4 regions of the Streptomyces sp. NPDC034670 genome follow, and region 3 is predicted to be linked to each of the others. Evidence: riboswitches for the same ligand, from Rfam matches in the RefSeq annotation. Region 3 holds a riboswitch; each other region holds the start of a gene.
What was found. Region 3 has a riboswitch for cyclic di-AMP ahead of ACZ56B_RS27935 (M23 family metallopeptidase). Riboswitches for the same ligand answer to the same signal wherever they lie in the genome.
Positions count from the first base shown of each region.

Region 1: another riboswitch for cyclic di-AMP. It lies ahead of ACZ56B_RS10055 (transglycosylase SLT domain-containing protein); the one in region 3 lies ahead of ACZ56B_RS27935 (M23 family metallopeptidase).
Region 2: another riboswitch for cyclic di-AMP. It lies ahead of ACZ56B_RS04950 (M23 family metallopeptidase); the one in region 3 lies ahead of ACZ56B_RS27935 (M23 family metallopeptidase).
Region 4: another riboswitch for cyclic di-AMP. It lies ahead of ACZ56B_RS15550 (transglycosylase family protein); the one in region 3 lies ahead of ACZ56B_RS27935 (M23 family metallopeptidase).

Region 1 is NZ_JBVITR010000010.1:23,170-27,430, forward strand. It holds gene ACZ56B_RS10045 (LolA family protein) at 1-27, opposite strand, end outside; gene ACZ56B_RS10050 (polyprenyl synthetase family protein) at 303-1,313, opposite strand; cyclic di-AMP (ydaO/yuaA leader) riboswitch at 1,928-2,091, shown strand; gene ACZ56B_RS10055 (transglycosylase SLT domain-containing protein) at 2,095-2,580, shown strand; gene ACZ56B_RS10060 (HAD family hydrolase) at 2,544-3,416, opposite strand; gene ACZ56B_RS10065 (GNAT family N-acetyltransferase) at 3,580-4,261, shown strand, end outside.
Region 2 is NZ_JBVITR010000004.1:242,353-246,613, reverse strand. It holds gene ACZ56B_RS04960 (M16 family metallopeptidase) at 1-570, shown strand, start outside; gene ACZ56B_RS04955 (M16 family metallopeptidase) at 567-1,970, shown strand; cyclic di-AMP (ydaO/yuaA leader) riboswitch at 2,172-2,346, shown strand; gene ACZ56B_RS04950 (M23 family metallopeptidase) at 2,359-3,123, shown strand; gene ACZ56B_RS04945 (GntR family transcriptional regulator) at 3,336-4,049, shown strand.
Region 3 is NZ_JBVITR010000055.1:30,250-34,510, reverse strand. It holds gene ACZ56B_RS27940 (PrsW family intramembrane metalloprotease) at 1-995, shown strand, start outside; gene ACZ56B_RS27935 (M23 family metallopeptidase) at 1,084-2,115, opposite strand; cyclic di-AMP (ydaO/yuaA leader) riboswitch at 2,128-2,285, opposite strand; tRNA gene ACZ56B_RS27930 (tRNA-Met) at 2,578-2,651, opposite strand; gene ACZ56B_RS27925 (dihydrofolate reductase family protein) at 2,763-3,896, opposite strand; gene ACZ56B_RS27920 (response regulator) at 4,087-4,261, opposite strand, start outside.
Region 4 is NZ_JBVITR010000019.1:24,259-28,519, forward strand. It holds gene ACZ56B_RS15540 (cytochrome P450 family protein) at 1-394, shown strand, start outside; gene ACZ56B_RS15545 (transglycosylase family protein) at 609-1,562, shown strand; cyclic di-AMP (ydaO/yuaA leader) riboswitch at 1,769-1,937, shown strand; gene ACZ56B_RS15550 (transglycosylase family protein) at 1,942-2,706, shown strand; gene eno (phosphopyruvate hydratase) at 2,967-4,256, shown strand.

The sequences.
Region 1 (4,261 bases), on a different contig from region 3:
CGTGTCGTCGGATGCGTACGGTGCCATGTGTGCCCTACCTCCGTGGTCGGCGGCGGCTTCCGTCTCGTGTCCTCGCACCAGTCTCCCCCTGAGCCGCCATTCTCACCCGAATCGGTGAGGAGTGGTGATGTCCGTCGTGGTCCATCCGACCAAATCCGGCAGGCGGATACGTCAACCCGCGGGCTCAACTCCGCGTACTGCTGCGGTATGACACGGCGGGCGGTTCGCTCCACCCGACCACTAGGGGTCGTGGGCCGGGGGGGTGACGGAGGAACGGGTCCGGCCCTGCCGCCACCGGCGGCTCAGCCCGCCCGGTGCACCACCGCGTCGCACAGCTCCACCAGCGCCGTCTTCGCGTCGCACTCCGGCAGCGGGGTCAGCGCCGCGCGGGCCTCCTCGGCGTAGCGCACGGTGTCCCGGCGGGCCTGCTCCAGGGCCGGGTGGGCGCGCAGCAGGCGCAGCGCCTCGGCGTGCCGGGCGTCGTCGGTGAGGTCGGAGTCGAGCAGCTCGCACAGGGCGATGTCCTCGGCCAGCCCCAGCCGGGCCGCCCGCTCGCGCAGCCGCAGCACGGGCAGGGTGGCGATGCCCTCGCGCAGGTCCGTGCCGGGGGTCTTGCCGGACTCGTGGGAGTCGGAGGCGATGTCCAGGACGTCGTCGGCGAGCTGGAAGGCGACGCCGAGCCGCTCGCCGTACTGGGTGAGCACGTGCACGACCGTCTCGTCGGCGCCGGCCATCATCGCGCCGAACCGGCAGGAGACCGCGACCAGCGAGCCGGTCTTGCCGCCGAGCACGTCCAGGTAGTGGTCGACCGGGTCCCGGCCGTCCTGCGGCCCCGCGGTCTCCAGGATCTGCCCGGTGACCAGCCGCTCGAACGCCTCGGCCTGCACCCGCACCGCCTCCGGGCCGAGGTCGGCCAGGATGTGCGAGGCCCGCGCGAAGAGGAAGTCACCGGTGAGGACCGCGACGGAGTTGCCCCAGCGGGCGTTCGCACTGGCGACCCCGCGCCGCACCTCGGCCTCGTCCATGACGTCGTCGTGGTACAGCGTGGCCAGGTGGGTCAGCTCCACGACCACGGCCGACGGCACGACGCCGGGCGCGTAGGGGTCGCCGAACTGGGCGGAGAGCATCACGAGCAACGGGCGGAACCGCTTGCCGCCGGCCCGCACCAGGTGCTGGGCGGCCTCCGTGATGAAGGGCACCCCGCTCTTGGTGGCCTCGAGCAGCCCCTCCTCGACAGCCGTCATTCCGGCCTGGACATCGGCTTCCAGAGCCTGGTCCCGCACGCTCAGCCCGAACGGCCCGACGACGGTCACGAGGGGTCTCCTGTCTGCTGGTGTCTGGTGGCGGTTACACGGTTTGTCGATAGGTCGCTGCCCTCACTCGAGTCAGCGTATCCGGTCACGTTTCGATCACCGGCAGCACCCGGGCTTACGGGACGGGCGGCACGGGACCGGAGCTGTCCGGTTTCCGACCGTTTGATCACCACGGACATTCATCACGTTTCCCGGGTGCGGCGATCCGCGCCCGGACCGTGCCTCGGGCCGCATTCCGGGCCGTGCTCCGGGCCACATTCCGGGCCGCCCCCCGCCCCCGTCCGCCCCTCCCACCATCCTGCCGCCCCCGCTGTCCGATTTGCCGTAATTAGCAAGCGAATTCCCCTTGGCGTGAAATGCGATGCGACCGTCCGGCCCGTGAGGTCGGTCACGCGCCGCACGCCCCTCCGCCGCTCCGACGGAACCGGTGATTCCCCTTTTCCCGCAACCGAGTTGGCCCCCCGTGCCGGCAAAGGATCAAGTGTCCCAAAACGCCCACAGCAAGATCAAACGGCCCTATCCGTGATGTCCGCACTTGTTTCCGGCATCCGCTCTCGCATACGTTCCCGGCCTGTCGGGCGGACGCCGAATCCTGCCGCCGCCCGCACCCATCGACGACGAACTCACTCACGCACGGCAGGAGCGGGGGACCCAGGTAAGCCGCCGGACCGGCACACGCCGGAACGGCTCGGGGTGAAGCCGTGCCCGCAAGGGCGCGGCCGGGCACTCTCCCGCCCGAACCCGACAGCTCACCTCGCAGGCGTAGGAGAGGAATCCAGTCATGCCTGCAACCGGTCAGCTCCGCCGTTCCGGCCGCCGCCACCTCGCCCGCTCCCTCGCCGTCGCCGGCGTCGCCGCGATCACCCTCCCGCTGTTCGGCGCGACCAGCGCCTCCGCGGCCACCGCGCCGTCCGACCCGGCCGCCGCCGCCTCCACGACGACGTACGCGAACAACCTCGACGGCTGGATCCGCGAGGCGCTGGCGATCATGGAGCAGAACGGCATCCCGGGCACCTACGAGGGCATCCACCGCAACATCATGCGCGAGTCCTCCGGCAACCCGAACGCCGTCAACAACTGGGACTCCAACGCCGCCAAGGGCACCCCGTCGAAGGGCCTGCTGCAGGTCATCGACCCGACCTTCGCCGCGTACCACGTGCCCGGCACCGCCTTCGACCCGTACGACCCGGTCGCGAACATCGCGGCGGCCTGCAACTACGCCGCCGACCGCTACGGCTCGATCGACAACGTCTTCGGCGCGTACTGAACCGTCCGCTGACGGCCGAGCACGGCCGCCCCGCCGAACAGTCGCTCGAGGACGACGGCCACGCCGTCGTCCTCGTTCGACGCGGTGACCTCGTCGGCCACCGCCTTCAGTTCGGGGTGGGCGTCGGCCATGGCGACGCCGTGGGCCGCCCAGGCGAACATGGGGACGTCGTTCGGCATGTCGCCGAAGGCGATCGTCCGCTCCGGGCCCAGCCCCAGGTGCGCGGCGGCCAGCGCCAGCCCGGTCGCCTTGGTGACCCCGCGCGGCTGGAGCTCCACGGTCCCCGGCCCCGACATGGTGACCGTGGCCAGGGAACCGACCACCGAGCGGGCCGCCGCCGCCAGCGCGTCGTCGGACAGGTCGGGGTGGCGCAGCAGCACCTTGCTGATCGGCCGGTCCCACAGCTCGCTCCGCCGCCCGACCCGCACGGCGGGGAGCGTGGGGTGCGGCATCACGTAGCCGGGCTCGATCAGGGTCAGCCCGTCGACGCCGTCCTGGTCGACCGCGGCGTACACCTCGCCCACCTCGGCCTCGACCTTGCCGAGCGCGGTCTCCGCCAGTTCCCGGTCCAGCGTGACCGACCACAGCAGCCGGTCCGCGCCGGCGTCGTACACCTGCGCGCCCTGTCCGCACACCGCGAGCCCCGTGCCGCCGAGCTCGTCCAGGAGCGGCCGCACCCTGGGGGCCGGGCGTCCCGTCACCACCAGGTGCCGGGCGCCGGCCCGCGCCACCCGCGCGAGCGCGGCGAGGGACCGGTCGGAAAGGGTGTCGTCGCTGCGCAGCAGCGTCCCGTCCAGATCGGTGGCGACGAGTGAGAACGCGGGGGGTGCGGCCATGATCAGAGAATACGGACAGCGCGCCCGCTCGATTCACCACACCCCGGGCCGCCCGCGTCCCGCCCTCCCCGCGCCCCCGCCGTCCGGCGCCCGCCCCCTACCGTCCACGCTCCCCGGGGCGGTACCTTCCAGGTGTCCGGGGGGGACTTGATCGGGGGGTCAGGTGAGCAGTGGACGCGTGCGCGTGCTGGGGCCCGAGGAGCTCGGCGAGGGGGAGCGGGAGCGCTGGCGGGAACTGCGCGCCGCGGCGGACGCGCCGCGCAGCCCCTTCATGGAACCGGAGTTCACCGTCGCCGTGGGCCGGGTGCGGCCCCGGGCCGGGGTCGCGGTGCTGTACCACGGGGCGGAACCGGCGGGTTTCCTGCCGTACGAGCGGGGGCCGCTGGGACAGGGCCGGGCGATCGGGCTCGGGGTGTCGGACTGCCAGGGCGCGGTCCTCGCTCCCGGCCACGGCCTGGAGGCGGGCGCACTGCTGCGGGCCTGCTCGGTGTCGAGCTTCGCCTTCGACAACCTGGAGGCCGGCCAGGAGCTGTTCGTGCCGTACGCGGCCGAGGAGCACGCCACCTACGTCATCGACGTGGGGAAGGGCTACGGGACCTACGAGTCGGTGCTGCGCGGCCGGTCGCCGAAGTTCCTGAGGACCACCCTCGCCAAGGAGCGCAGGCTCGGCCGCCAGGTGGGGCCCGTGCGGTTCGTCTTCGACGAGCGCGACCCGGCCGCCCTGCGGACGCTGATGGCCTGGAAGTCGGCGCAGTACCGCAGGACCGGGCGGCGGGACCGGTTCGCGCGGGAGTGGATCTCCCGGCTCGTGGGCCGCCTCGCCGGGACCCGGGCCCCGCAGTGCA
Region 2 (4,261 bases), on a different contig from region 3:
CTGCCGCAGGACGGCACGCGCGCGTGCGACGCGGCGGACCTGGCGCTCACCGTCCTCGGCGGCGGCGAGTCCTCGCGGCTCCACAACCGGCTCGTGCGGCGGGACCGCACGGCGGTGGCGGCCGGATTCGGCCTGCTGCGGCTGGCCGGGGCGCCCTCCCTCGGGTGGCTGGACGTGAAGACGTCCGGCGACGTGGAGGTGCCGGTGATCGAGGCCGCGATCGACGAGGAGCTCGCCCGGTTCGCCGAGGAGGGCCCCACGGCCGAGGAGATGGAGCGCGCCCAGGCCCAGTTGGAGCGCGAGTGGCTGGACCGCCTCGGCACGGTCGCGGGCCGCGCCGACGAACTGTGCCGGTACGCCGTCCTGTTCGGTGACCCGCAGCTCGCCCTGACCGCCGTCCAGCGGGTCCTCGAGGTGACGGCGGAGGAGGTGCGGGAGGTCGCCGAGGCCCGCCTGCGCCCCGACAACCGCGCGGTGCTCGTCTACGAGCCCGTCGCCCCCGAAGCACAGGACGCAGAGGAAGCCGCCGCAGCCGCCGGCGCCGACGAGACCGAGGAGGCGGCGAAGTGACCGAGCTCGCCACGATGGACTTCCACCCCCGGCCGCAGGCGGGCGAGGCGAGGCCCTGGGCCTTCCCGGCCCCCGAGCGCGGCACGCTCGACAACGGCGTGACCGTCCTGCACTGCCACCGCCCGGGCCAGCAAGTCGTCGCCGTCGAGGTGCTCCTCGACGCGCCGCTCGAGGCCGAGCCGACCGGACTGGACGGTGTCGCCACGATCATGGCGCGGGCCTTCTCCGAGGGCACCGACAAGCACTCCGCCGAGGAGTTCGCCGCCGAGCTGGAGCGGTGCGGCGCCACCCTGGACGTGCACGCCGACCACCCCGGTGTCCGGCTGAGCCTCGAGGTCCCCGCCTCGCGGCTCGCCAAGGGGCTCGGGCTGGTCGCCGACGCCCTGCGGGCGCCCGCGTTCGCGGACGGCGAGGTCGAGCGGCTGGTCCGCAACCGCCTCGACGAGATCCCGCACGAGCTGGCCAGCCCCGCCCGCCGGGCCGCCAAGGAACTCTCCAAGGAACTGTTCCCGGCGAGTTCGCGCATGTCGCGTCCGCGTCAGGGCACCGAGGAGACGGTCGCCGGCATCGACTCCACGGCCGTGCGCGCCTTCTACGAGAAGCACGTCCGTCCCGCCACGACGACCGCGGTGGTCGTCGGCGACCTCACCGGGGTCGACCTGGACGCGCTGCTCGGCGACACCCTCGGCTCCTGGACGGGCTCCCCGGCCCGGCCCCGGCCCGTTCCGCCGGTGGTCGCGGACGACACCGGCCGGGTCGTGATCGTGGACCGCCCGGGCGCCGTCCAGACGCAGCTGCTGATCGGCCGGATCGGCCCGGACCGGCACGACCGCGTGTGGCCCGCGCAGGTGCTCGGCACGTACTGCCTCGGCGGCACCCTCACCTCCCGCCTGGACCGCGTCCTGCGCGAGGAGAAGGGCTACACCTACGGCGTCCGGGCCTTCGGGCAGGTCCTCCGGTCCACCGCGCCCTCCTCCCCGGAAGGGGCCACCGGCGCCGCGATGCTCGCCATCAGCGGCTCCGTCGACACCCCGAACACCGGGCCCGCCCTGCAGGACCTGTGGACGGTGCTGCGCACGCTCGCCGCGGAGGGACTCACCGACGCCGAGCGGGACGTCGCCGTGCAGAACCTGGTGGGCGTGGCACCGCTCAAGTACGAGACCGCCGCGGCCGTCGCGAGCACCCTGGCCGACCAGGTCGAGCAGCACCTGCCCGACGACTACCAGGCCGAGCTGTACCGGCAGCTCGCCGCGACCGGCACCGTGGAGGCGACCGCCGCGGTCGTCAACGCCTTCCCGGTGGACCGCCTGGTGACCGTGCTCGTCGGCGACGCGGCGCAGATCAAGGCGCCCGTGGAGGCCCTCGGGATCGGTGACGTCGCCGTGGTGAGCGCCGAGTAGCGGGCCGCGCGGGACGCGTACGGGCGAGGCCCTGGTGGCGGGTACGTCACCAGGGCCCGCCCATGCCCGGATTGGGGTGGAGACGGCCCGTCTGCCCTGTGGGATGCGCTACAGAATCCGGGTTCCGTTTGGGAATCGACGGCCCGCCCGCTTAGCGTCTTCCGGGCTGTTCGTCGGGCAGTGCGCCGCACCCGCGGCACCGGACAGCCATCGCCGAGTCCCCGTACGGCGCGAGCCAGGGGAGCCGGGGGCCCGCACGCAGTCTCTGCAGTCCCTGGGGTGAATCGGACGCCCGCGCGTGTCGCGAGGGGGTCCGTAGGAGACCTTCCTGCTCCGAACCCGTCAGCTAACCCGGTAGGCGAGAGGGAAGGAAAGGACCAGCCTGTACATGGCGTTCACCCGCGCCACCGGGAAGCACCGCCGTCCCCGCAGGACCGAGCGCGGCACCGCCCGCGCGGCGGGCGTCGCGGCTCTCACCACCACCGGCGTCGTCGGCTCCCTCGGGGCCCCCGCGCTCGCCGCCGAACCCGTCGCCGCGCAGACCGGCCTCACCCCCGTCATCACCCTGGGCGACCAGGTCGCCGACCAGGTCGACGCCCAGGCGGCCGCCCAGCACGAGGCCGCCCGGGAGGCCGCCGAGACCGCCGCGCGGAAGGCGGCCGAGGAGGCCGCGCGCGAGAAGGCGGCCGAGGAGGCCCGGGCGGAGCGGGAACGCGCCGCGCGGGAGGCCGAGCGCGAGCGCCTCACCGCCTTCGTCTCCCCGATCGCCGGCTCCTACGTCTCGACCGGCTACAAGAGCGGTGGCGCCGTCTGGTCCTCCGGCAGCCACACGGGCGTGGACTTCCACGCCGCGAGCGGCACCCCCGTCCAGGCGGTCGGCGCGGGCACCGTCGTGGAGGCCGGCTGGGGCGGCGCGTACGGCAACCAGGTCGTCATCCGGATGCACGACGGCACCTACACCCAGTACGCCCACCTGTCGTCCGTCGGCGTCTCGGTGGGGCAGCAGGTCACCCCGGGGCAGCGGATCGGCCTGTCCGGCGCCACCGGCAACGTCACGGGCGCGCATCTGCACTTCGAGGTCCGCACCACCGCCGAGTACGGCTCCGACCTGGACCCCGTCGCCTACCTCCGCGCGCACGGCGTGAACCTCTGACGCGCGTCCGCTCCGGCGCGGCGCCCGCCCCGCTCTCCGGCCCCGGCTCCCGAGCCGGGGCTTTCGGCGTCGCAGGGGGGAAGGGCTGACCGAAAGCGCCAAAAACACCTATGGATTCCGGCCCGGCGTCGGAAATTACCGCCGATTGCAATAGAGTCACGGAACGCACGTCGATCGTCGGCGTTTCACGGGAATGAATCCGGAGGTCGCTCATGCGTATTCCCGCGCACTCGGTGTGCACGGCGATCCGGGACGACATCGTCGCGGGTGTCCACGGGCGCGGCAGCCGGCTCACGGAGGAAGTGCTCGCCCGCCGTTACGGCGTCTCCCGCGTCCCCGTCCGGGAGGCCCTGCGCACGCTGGAGGCCGAGGGGTTCGTGGTGACCCGGCGGCACGCGGGCGCGTGCGTCGCGGAGCCCACCGGGCAGGAGGCCGCCGACCTGCTGGAGATGCGTCTGCTCCTCGAGCCGCTCGGCGCCCTCCGCGCGGCCCAGCGCCGCACCGAGGCCCACGTGAAGGTGTTGCGCGGCCTGGTCCGTCTGGGGCAGGAGCGCGCCCGCCGGGGCGACAGCGACGACCTGCGCTCCCTGGGCGGCTGGTTCCACGAGACGCTCGTCCGGGCCTGCGGCAGCCCGGCGCTGGCGTCGGCGCTGACCCAGGTGCGGTACAAGATCGCCTGGATGTACGCCGTGGAGGGGCCCGCCGACCCGGTGGAGCACTGGGCGGAGCACGGCGCGATCGTGGACGCCGTGGCGCGCGGCGACGGCGAGCGCGCTCGGACGGTCACGGCGCTGCACGCCGAGCGCGCGCGGGGTGCGCACCGTCTGCGCCCCGCCCTCGGCGTCGCCCGGACGGACCGGGTGGACCGCGTGGCCCGTGTGAGGAACTCGCAACATGCCGTGAACATGCCGGGACCGCGCCCTTAACACGGGGGCCGTATACAAAGGAAAAGCGCCGGCGGGCACGTGTCCCGCTGCCGCATTCCGGAAACGCGGAGAATTCGCGAGGCTTTCCTCGTGGTTCTTCCGTGGTCGCGCTTTCGGGAGGTCCTCACCGGAAAGCGGGCGCGGAAAGCGGGCACGGGGGACGAGGCCGTCGGTCCGGGGAAGTCCGGGGAAGGGAAACGGCGGAGCCGCGC
Region 3 (4,261 bases):
TGCTGCTGGTCTTCCTCTTCCGCAGACGCGACTTCACCGGGCTCCTCGACGGCGTGGTGATAGCCGGGGTCACCGCCACCGGCTTCGCGTTCACCGAGAACATCCTCTACCTCGGCACCGCCTTCGGCACCGACCGGCTGACCGGCGACAGCGGCTTCGCCTCGGTCACCGCGGCGACCTTCTTCGTCCGCATCGTCATGTCGCCCTTCGCGCACCCGCTGTTCACCGTGCTCACCGGCATCGGGTTCGGGCTCTGCGCGCTCTGTGCGCGGCGGCAGCGGGTCCGCCGGGTGCTGCTGCCGCTGTGCGGACTGCTGCTCGCGATGGTCATGCACGCGCTGTGGAACGGGTCCTCGACGCTGGGCGACTACGGGTTCTTCGCCGTGTACCTGGCGTTCATGGTGCCGGTGTTCGGCGTGCTGACCTGGCTGGTGGTGTGGACGCGGCAGCGCGAACTGCGGACGGTGCGGGCGGAACTGCCGGCGTACGCCGCGGCCGGCTGGCTGGCGCCGGCGGAGCCGTTCGCCCTGGGCTCGATGCGCGCCCGGCGCGTCGCCCGGCGGTACGCGCGCCGGCACGGGGGGAAGGCCGCGGCCCGGGCAGTGGCCCGGTACGAGGCGTGCGCGACCTCGCTGGCGTTCCTGCGGCACCGCGGGCGGCTCGGCCGCGCGGGGCCGGACTTCGTCGTACGGGAACGGGAGCTGCTGGGGGAGCTGTGGGCCCGCCGGGGGGCGGCCCGCCCGGCACTGGACCACGCCGCCCGCGCCCTCGCGCCGCCGGTCCCGGCCGCCGTCGCGCCGTGGCCGGTGCACGGGCCCTACGGGGTCCATGGAGTCCATGGGCTCCACGGAATCCGGGGGACTCACGGGGCCTACGGGATCTACGAGGCTCACGGGAGCCAGGAGGCCCACGGAGTCCAGGGCGCTCCCGGTTGCGGTCCGCCGCCGCAGGCGCGGCCGTACCCGGCCTACCGGCCGAACCCTTACCGGTCCTGAAACCGCCGACGGCAGCCCTGACGTCGGAGGGCCGCCGTCGGGACTGCCGGGGTCCCCGGCACTGCCGGGGTTCGGGAAGCGGTGGTTCTCAGGGGTTGAGGCCCTTGCTCCGCAGCCACGCCAGCGGGTCGATGCCCGCGGAGGAGCCCGCGGAGTGGACCTCCAGGTGGAGGTGGGCCCCGGTGGAGTTGCCGGTGGAGCCGACGCGGCCGATCACGTCGCCGGTGTTGACCTTCTGGCCGACGCTGACGCTGATGGAGGACTGGTGGGCGTACCAGACCTCGGTGCCGTCGTCGAGGGTCAGCACGGTCTTGTAGCCGTAGGAGCCGTCCCAGCCGGCGAAGGTGATCGTGCCGGTGTGGACCGCCTTGATCAGCGTGCCCGAGGGAGCGGCGAAGTCGAGGCCGGTGTGGTAGCCGGAGGACCAGTAGGCGCCGGCCTGGCCGAAGGTCGAGCTGAGGGTGTACGAGGAGGTCGGCAGCGCGTACTGCTTGGCCAGCGCGGCGAGGCGCTCGGCCTCGGCCTTCCGCCGGGCCTCCTCCTCCGCCTTCTTCTTCGCCTCCTCCGCCTTGGCCTTGGCCTCCTTCTCCGCCTTGGCGGCGGCCTCGGCGGCCTCCTTCTCGGCGGCGGCGACGGCCTCCGCCGCGGCCCTGCTCTCGGCCTGGTCCTGCTGCTGCTCGACCTGCGCCATGATCCGGGCGCGCAGCGCCTCGCCGGCGCCGGCGGCGCCCTGCTCGGCGTCGGTGCCGGTCATGCCGATGCTGCTGAGCGGCGTGGCGGAACCGGCGGGCTCCTCCTCGTCGGAGATGAGGGAGCCCACGTTGGGGAGGTCGGGCACGGAGATCGAGACCGGCGGCTTGCCGGTCTGGGCGCTGGCCATGCCGCCCGCGCCCACGGCGGCGATGACGCCGACGCCCAGGACGGTGGAGCTGCGGGCGAGTCCTCCGCCGCGCTGCTTGCTGACGCGGTGCCGGCCGCGTACCGGGCGGATGGACTCCGCGGTGGGGTTCCACTCCTCGAAGGGGCCCTCGTCGCCGGGGACGCGGCCGTAGCCGAAGGTCTCGCCGTCGCGCTGACTCGGCATGAAGGGGGCCTCGGGAGCAGGCCGGTTTGACGCCACGTGGGCGTACTCCTTTCCTTCCTCCACCGCCTACCGGGTTAGCTGACGGGTTCGGAGCAGGAAGGTCTCCTACGCGCGTATACACACCGTGCTTCCACGGCGGTATCCACGCGATTCACCCCATGGTGGTGGTTCCCCGGTTCCCTCGCGGGATTCGGCGCGTGCGCACGGAGCCGACTTCTGTGACGGCTGGGACGACCGCGCTGCGTTATCGAACGTTAATAGAGGTGAGGGTCGGATTCCAAGCCGTTCCTCTTGATCATCCACGATCCCCGTACGGACTTAACCGCCAGGAGCAGGCGAAAACGGGCGAGTTGACCCGCCTTCAGGGCTCTGCGATCTTCTGACGGTATGTCAGTCGTCATGCGCAGTGAGGCGGGACGGTCACCTTCGGTGACGAGGGGTGGGCAGGGGAAACACCGAGGGCCGGAACCCTTTCGGGTTCCGGCCCTCGGCCTTCAGTAGCGGGGACAGGATTTGAACCTGCGACCTCTGGGTTATGAGCCCAGCGAGCTACCGAGCTGCTCCACCCCGCGTCGGTATGACACCAGTGTACGCCATGCGCGGGACACCCGGCGCACCCCTCTCCTCCGCCCCTTCCTCCCCCTCCTTCCCTGCCTCCTCCCCTCCTCTTCCCCCGCCCCTTCTCAGCGGCCGGTCAGATGGCTGTTCGGCGCCTGCGCCCGCTCCTCGTGCTCCGGCAGGACGACGACGGTGGCGCCCCCGTCCGCCAGCACCCCGCTGCCGTCGGCACCCGGCACGAAGGTGTCCGGCTCGCGCCAGGCCGTGACCACCCGCCGTATCCCCGCGTCCAGGATCAGCCGGGCGCAGGACGCCGGCCGGGACGCGCGCCGGGCACAGGGCTCCAGGCTGGAGTACACGGTGGCGGTCGCGAGCCGGGGGTCCGTGGGGTCGGTCTTGGCGAGCGCCGCCTCCTCCGCGTGCACCACCGGGTCCCCGCCCTCGCGGGAGTGGCCCCGGGCCAGTTCCGTACCGTCGGCCGCGACCACCACCGCGCCCACGCTGAACGCCGTCCGGGACGGCGGGCACCGGTCCGCGAGATCGCAGGCGAGGGCCAGCCAGTGGTGGTCGGCGGCGGAGGGCAGCCCGTCGGTGCCGGGCGCGGTGGGCTCGTACCGCATCAGGACGACGTCGCCGACGGCCCGGGTCTCGAGCAGCCGCAGCCGTCCGCCCTGGTAGGAGCCGGGACCGAAGAGGCGGGGGGCGTCCGGATCGCCGACGAGGAGCGGGGCGAGGACCAGCTGGAGCTCGTCGGCGAGGCCCTGGGTGAGGAGCTGGGTGTGGATCAGGCCGCCGCCCTCGACCATGAGCCGCCGGACCCCGCGCACGGCGTGCAGGTGCTCCAGGAGCCGGCGCCAGTCGATCCCGGGGCCGAGCGGGACGACGTCGGCCGCGAGACCGAGGGCGCGGGCCCGCTCGGCGCCCCGGTCGGTCGTGTAGAGGACCTTCTCGCCGCCGGTGTGCCAGAACAGCGCCGCCGGGTCCAGGTCGCCGGAGCCGCTGACGGCGACCTTGAGCGGGTACTCGGACCCGCCCCGCGCGACCCGGCCGGCCCGCCGCTCGGGCGAGTTGACCAGCAGGCGCGGGTTGTCGGCGCGGATCGTGCCGGCGCCGACCAGGATCGCGTCCACCGACGCCCGCACCTCGTCGACCCGGTCGAAGTCGGCCGGGCCGGACAGCAGCAGCCGCTCGGGGCCGGTGTCGTCCAGGCAGCCGTCCAGGGAGACGGCGGCGGACAGCAGGACGTAGGGGTGGGGCATCGGCGCACTCTCCTGGCGGGAACGGCAAAACGGCGGACGGGTCCCGTCCCGGCCCGTGCGGAGCCGTCCGGTCCGGGCCGGGTCTGTCCCCAAGCCTGCACGACGCGCGGCGGAGCGGGGCCCGGGGAGGCCCGGCCCCCGCCGCTCCCGGCGGCGTCCGGTTCGGGGACGGCGCCGCACGAGGGGGGCGTCAGGGCTCGATCAGGCCCACGCGGATGGCGTACCGGGTGAGTTCCAGGCGGTCCTTCAGGCCCAGCTTGGAGAGCAGGTTGGCGCGGTGGCGCTCCACCGTCTTCGGGCTGATCACCAGGAGGTCGGCGATCTGCTGCGAGGTGTTCCCCTCGGCGACCAGCTTGAGGATCTCC
Region 4 (4,261 bases), on a different contig from region 3:
CGAGGAACTGCTGCGCTACGACGGCCCGGTGGAGCTCGCCACCTGGCGGTTCGCCACCGAGCCGGTCACCATCGGCGGACGGCGCATCGCGGCCGGCGACCCGGTCCTCGTCGTCCTGGCCGCCGCGGACCGGGACCCCGAGCGGTTCGCCGACCCGGACGTGCTCGACCTCGGCCGGCGCGACAACCAGCACCTGGGGTACGGCCACGGCATCCACTACTGCCTCGGCGCGCCGCTGGCCCGTCTGGAGGGCCAGACCGCGCTCGCCGCCCTGCTGACCCGCCTGCCCGACCTCCGGCTCGCGGTGGACCCCGCCGAGCTGCGCTGGCGCGGCGGGCTCATCATGCGCGGACTGCGCACCCTGCCGGTGGAGTTCACCCCGCCGGGGGCCTGACCCGGGGACCCGGGGCGCCGCCCCGCGGCGGTTCCGCGCTCCCCGGGGGCGGACCAGCGCAAACATGACACACGTTCATCTCCGTAATCTTCACGTGATCTGTGCGGCATGAACTTGTGACAAGTGATCGTCTGCGGATACGTTCACCCATCAAGCGTGGCGTCCCGACTCCGTCCGCCGCGCCGGTAACTGCTGTCTTGTGAAAGGTCTCCGCATGCTTTCCGGGAACGGTCGGCACCGTCGCCCCCGCCAGGCTCCGGCACTCCTCGTCGCGGCCGGAGTGACCGGCTCCGCCATCGCGATCCCGCTCCTCGGCGCCGGCAGCGCCAGCGCGGCCGACGGTGCCACCTGGGACCGGGTCGCGGAGTGCGAGAGCGGTGGCTCCTGGAGCCAGAACACCGGCAACGGCTACTACGGCGGCCTGCAGCTGACGCAGGACGACTGGGAGGCGTACGGCGGGCTCGCGTACGCGCCGAGCGCCGACCAGGCCAGTCGCGGCCAGCAGATAGCCGTGGCCGAGAGAATCCTCGCCGACCGGGGGGTCGGCGCCTGGCGCACCTGCGGGCTGACGGCGGGTCTGGAGCAGGGCTCCGCCCCGGCCGGCACCGGCGCGGGCGGGACGGAGGACTCCGGACCGGGCGCCTCTACGCCCGCGTCGCCGTCCCCGTCCGCTCCCGCGGACCCGTCCGCATCGCCGGACGCCGGTGAGCCGTCCGCTTCCGCCCCGCCGTCGTCCGGCCCCGCGGCGGGCGCGGGGGGCGCGGCCGGCGTGTCGGGCGAGCCCGGCCGGACCCCCTCCGCTTCGGGCACCCCGAAGAGTGACGAGTCGGACAAGTCAGGACAGTCCGAGGGTTCTTCGGAGTTCACCGAGGGCGCCGGCACCGGCCGTCACCGCGGCATCGGCGCCGAGGAGGCCGCGGGCGGGGAGCGCACGGCCGAGGCGTCCGGCCGGCACGCCTCGCGCGGAGCCGACGCCCCCCGCGACGCCGCCGACGGCTCGTACACCGTGCGTTCCGGCGACAGCCTCTGGTCCATCGCCGACTCCCTCGAGCTCGAGGGCGGATGGCGCGCCCTCTACGCGAAGAACGAGCAGGCCGTCGGTGCCGACCCGAACCTCATCCTGCCCGGTCAGGAGCTTGAGGTCGGGGTCGGACCGGATGAGGGGTGACGTCCGAAAGAGTGGATGTGCGGCGGTAGTTGGTGTCGCGGTTCGGGCTGAATGTCCGAGTTAAAGATGATGAGAGATAGATCTCAGAAGTCCTGATCGTCTTTGTCATTCCGTTGATCCCGTGTCTACGGTCGTGATCGCTCGCCACCGCGGGCCCCGACTGCCGCCACGCCGAATCCTGCCAGCGGCAGCACGGGAACAGTCGTCGCACTCATGCGCCGCAGGCAGGAGCGGGGGAACCAAGGTAGGCGCCGGACCCGGAGGTTGACACCGGATCCGGCTCGGGGTGAAGCCGCGTCCCGCGAGGGACGCGGCCGGGCAACTCAACCGGCCCGAACCCGACAGCTCACCTCGTAGGCGTCGGTGAGGGGATCCATCCATGCTGTTTTCCGGCAAGGGCAAGCACCGTCGTCCGTCCAAGGCCACCCGCGCCATCGCCGTCGCCGGCGTCACCGGCGCCGCCGTCGCCGCCCCGCTGATGGCGGCCGGCAACGCCTCCGCCGCCACCGCCTCCGAGTGGGAGGCCGTCGCCCAGTGCGAGTCCGGCGGCAACTGGTCCATCAACACCGGCAACGGCTACTACGGCGGCCTGCAGTTCTCCGCCTCCACCTGGGCCGGCTACGGCGGCACCAAGTACGCCGCCACCGCCGACCAGGCCACCAAGGCCCAGCAGATCGAGATCGCCGAGAAGGTCCTCGCGGGCCAGGGCAAGGGCGCCTGGCCGGTCTGCGGCAAGGGCCTGTCGAACGCCTCCTACAACGGTGGCGGCTCCACCCAGTCCCAGGGCGGCGGCTCCGCGCAGAGCCAGAGCCAGAACCAGGGGCAGAGCCAGAACCGGAGCCAGAGCCAGGGCCAGGGCCAGGCTCAGAACCAGGGCGCCGGCTCCACCGAGACCCGGGAGACCGAGCGGAAGGCCTCCCGCTCCGCCGAGCGCCAGTCGGCGAAGAAGACCGTCACCACCCCGACCGGCGAGAAGGTCAAGAAGGGCGACGGCGAGTACAAGGTCGTCAAGGGCGACACCCTCAGCTCGATCGCCGAGGAGCACGACGTCAAGGGCGGCTGGGCCAAGCTGTTCGAGCTCAACGACGACGTCGTCGAGGACGCCGACCTCATCTACCCGGGCCAGCAGCTGCACCTGAAGTAAGGGCGGCGGCCTTTGGCCCCTCCTCCCCGCCCCGGCGCGTGTCCCCCGCACGCGCCGGGGCGGGGTTTTTCACGGGCCCGCGAGGTCACGGTTTCCTCCCCGTTGCCGGAACGTGCTTTGTTCCGTCAGGAAACAATCTAAGCTCGGTTCCGTCCGCGGGACGGGCGACCGGATGCCGATCGCCCGGAGCCGGTTAGGCTCGGTCTCGCAGAGCCACCGCGGCCCTGCCCACTCGCGTCACACCCATGAAGGAGATGCTCGTGCCGTCCATCGACGTCGTCGTAGCCCGGGAAATCCTGGACTCCCGAGGCAACCCCACGGTCGAGGTCGAGGTCGGCCTCGACGACGGCAGCACGGGTCGTGCCGCCGTCCCGTCCGGCGCCTCCACCGGCGCCTTCGAGGCCATCGAACTCCGTGACGGCGATGCGGGCCGTTACCTCGGCAAGGGCGTCGAGAAGGCCGTCCTGGCCGTCATCGAGCAGATCGGCCCGGAGCTGGTCGGCTACGACGCCACCGAGCAGCGCCTGATCGACCAGGCGATGTTCGACCTGGACGCCACCGACAACAAGGGCTCGCTCGGCGCCAACGCCATCCTCGGCGTCTCGCTCGCCGTCGCCCACGCCGCCTCCGAGGCCTCCGACCTGCCGCTCTTCCGCTACCTGGGCGGCCCGAACGCGCACCTGCTGCCGGTGCCGATGATGAACATCCTGAACGGCGGCTCGCACGCCGACTCCAACGTGGACATCCAGGAGTTCATGATCGCCCCGATCGGCGCGGAGACCTTCTCCGAGGCCCTGCGCTGGGGCACCGAGGTCTACCACACCCTCAAGAAGGTCCTGAAGGGCAAGGGCCTGGCCACCGGTCTCGGCGACGAGGGCGGCTTCGCCCCGAACCTCGGCTCCAACCGCGAGGCCCTCGACCTCATCCTCGAGGCGATCAAGGAGGCCGGCTACACCCCCGGCGAGCAGATCGCCCTCGCCCTCGACGTCGCCGCCTCCGAGTTCTACAAGGACGGCTCCTACGTCTTCGAGGGCAAGGAGCGCACGGCCGCCGAGATGACCGAGTACTACGCCGAGCTCGTCGAGGCGTACCCGCTCGTCTCCATCGAGGACCCGCTGTTCGAGGACGACTGGGAGGGCTGGAAGACCATCACCGCCAAGCTCGGCGACAAGGTCCAGCTCGTCGGTGACGACCTGTTCGTCACCAACCCCGAGCGCCTGGCCCGCGGCATCGAGGAGGGCGCCGGCAACGCCCTGCTGGTCAAGGTCAACCAGATCGGCTCGCTGACCGAGACCCTGGACGCCGTCGAGCTGGCCCAGCGCAACGGCTTCAAGTGCATGATGTCCCACCGCTCCGGCGAGACCGAGGACGTCACCATCGCCGACCTGGCCGTCGCCACCAACTGCGGCCAGATCAAGACCGGCGCCCCGGCCCGCTCCGAGCGCGTCGCCAAGTACAACCAGCTGCTGCGCATCGAGGAGATCCTCGACGACGCCGCGGTGTACGCCGGCCGCAGCGCCTTCCCGCGGTTCCGCCCCGCGGACCAGTAGGCCCT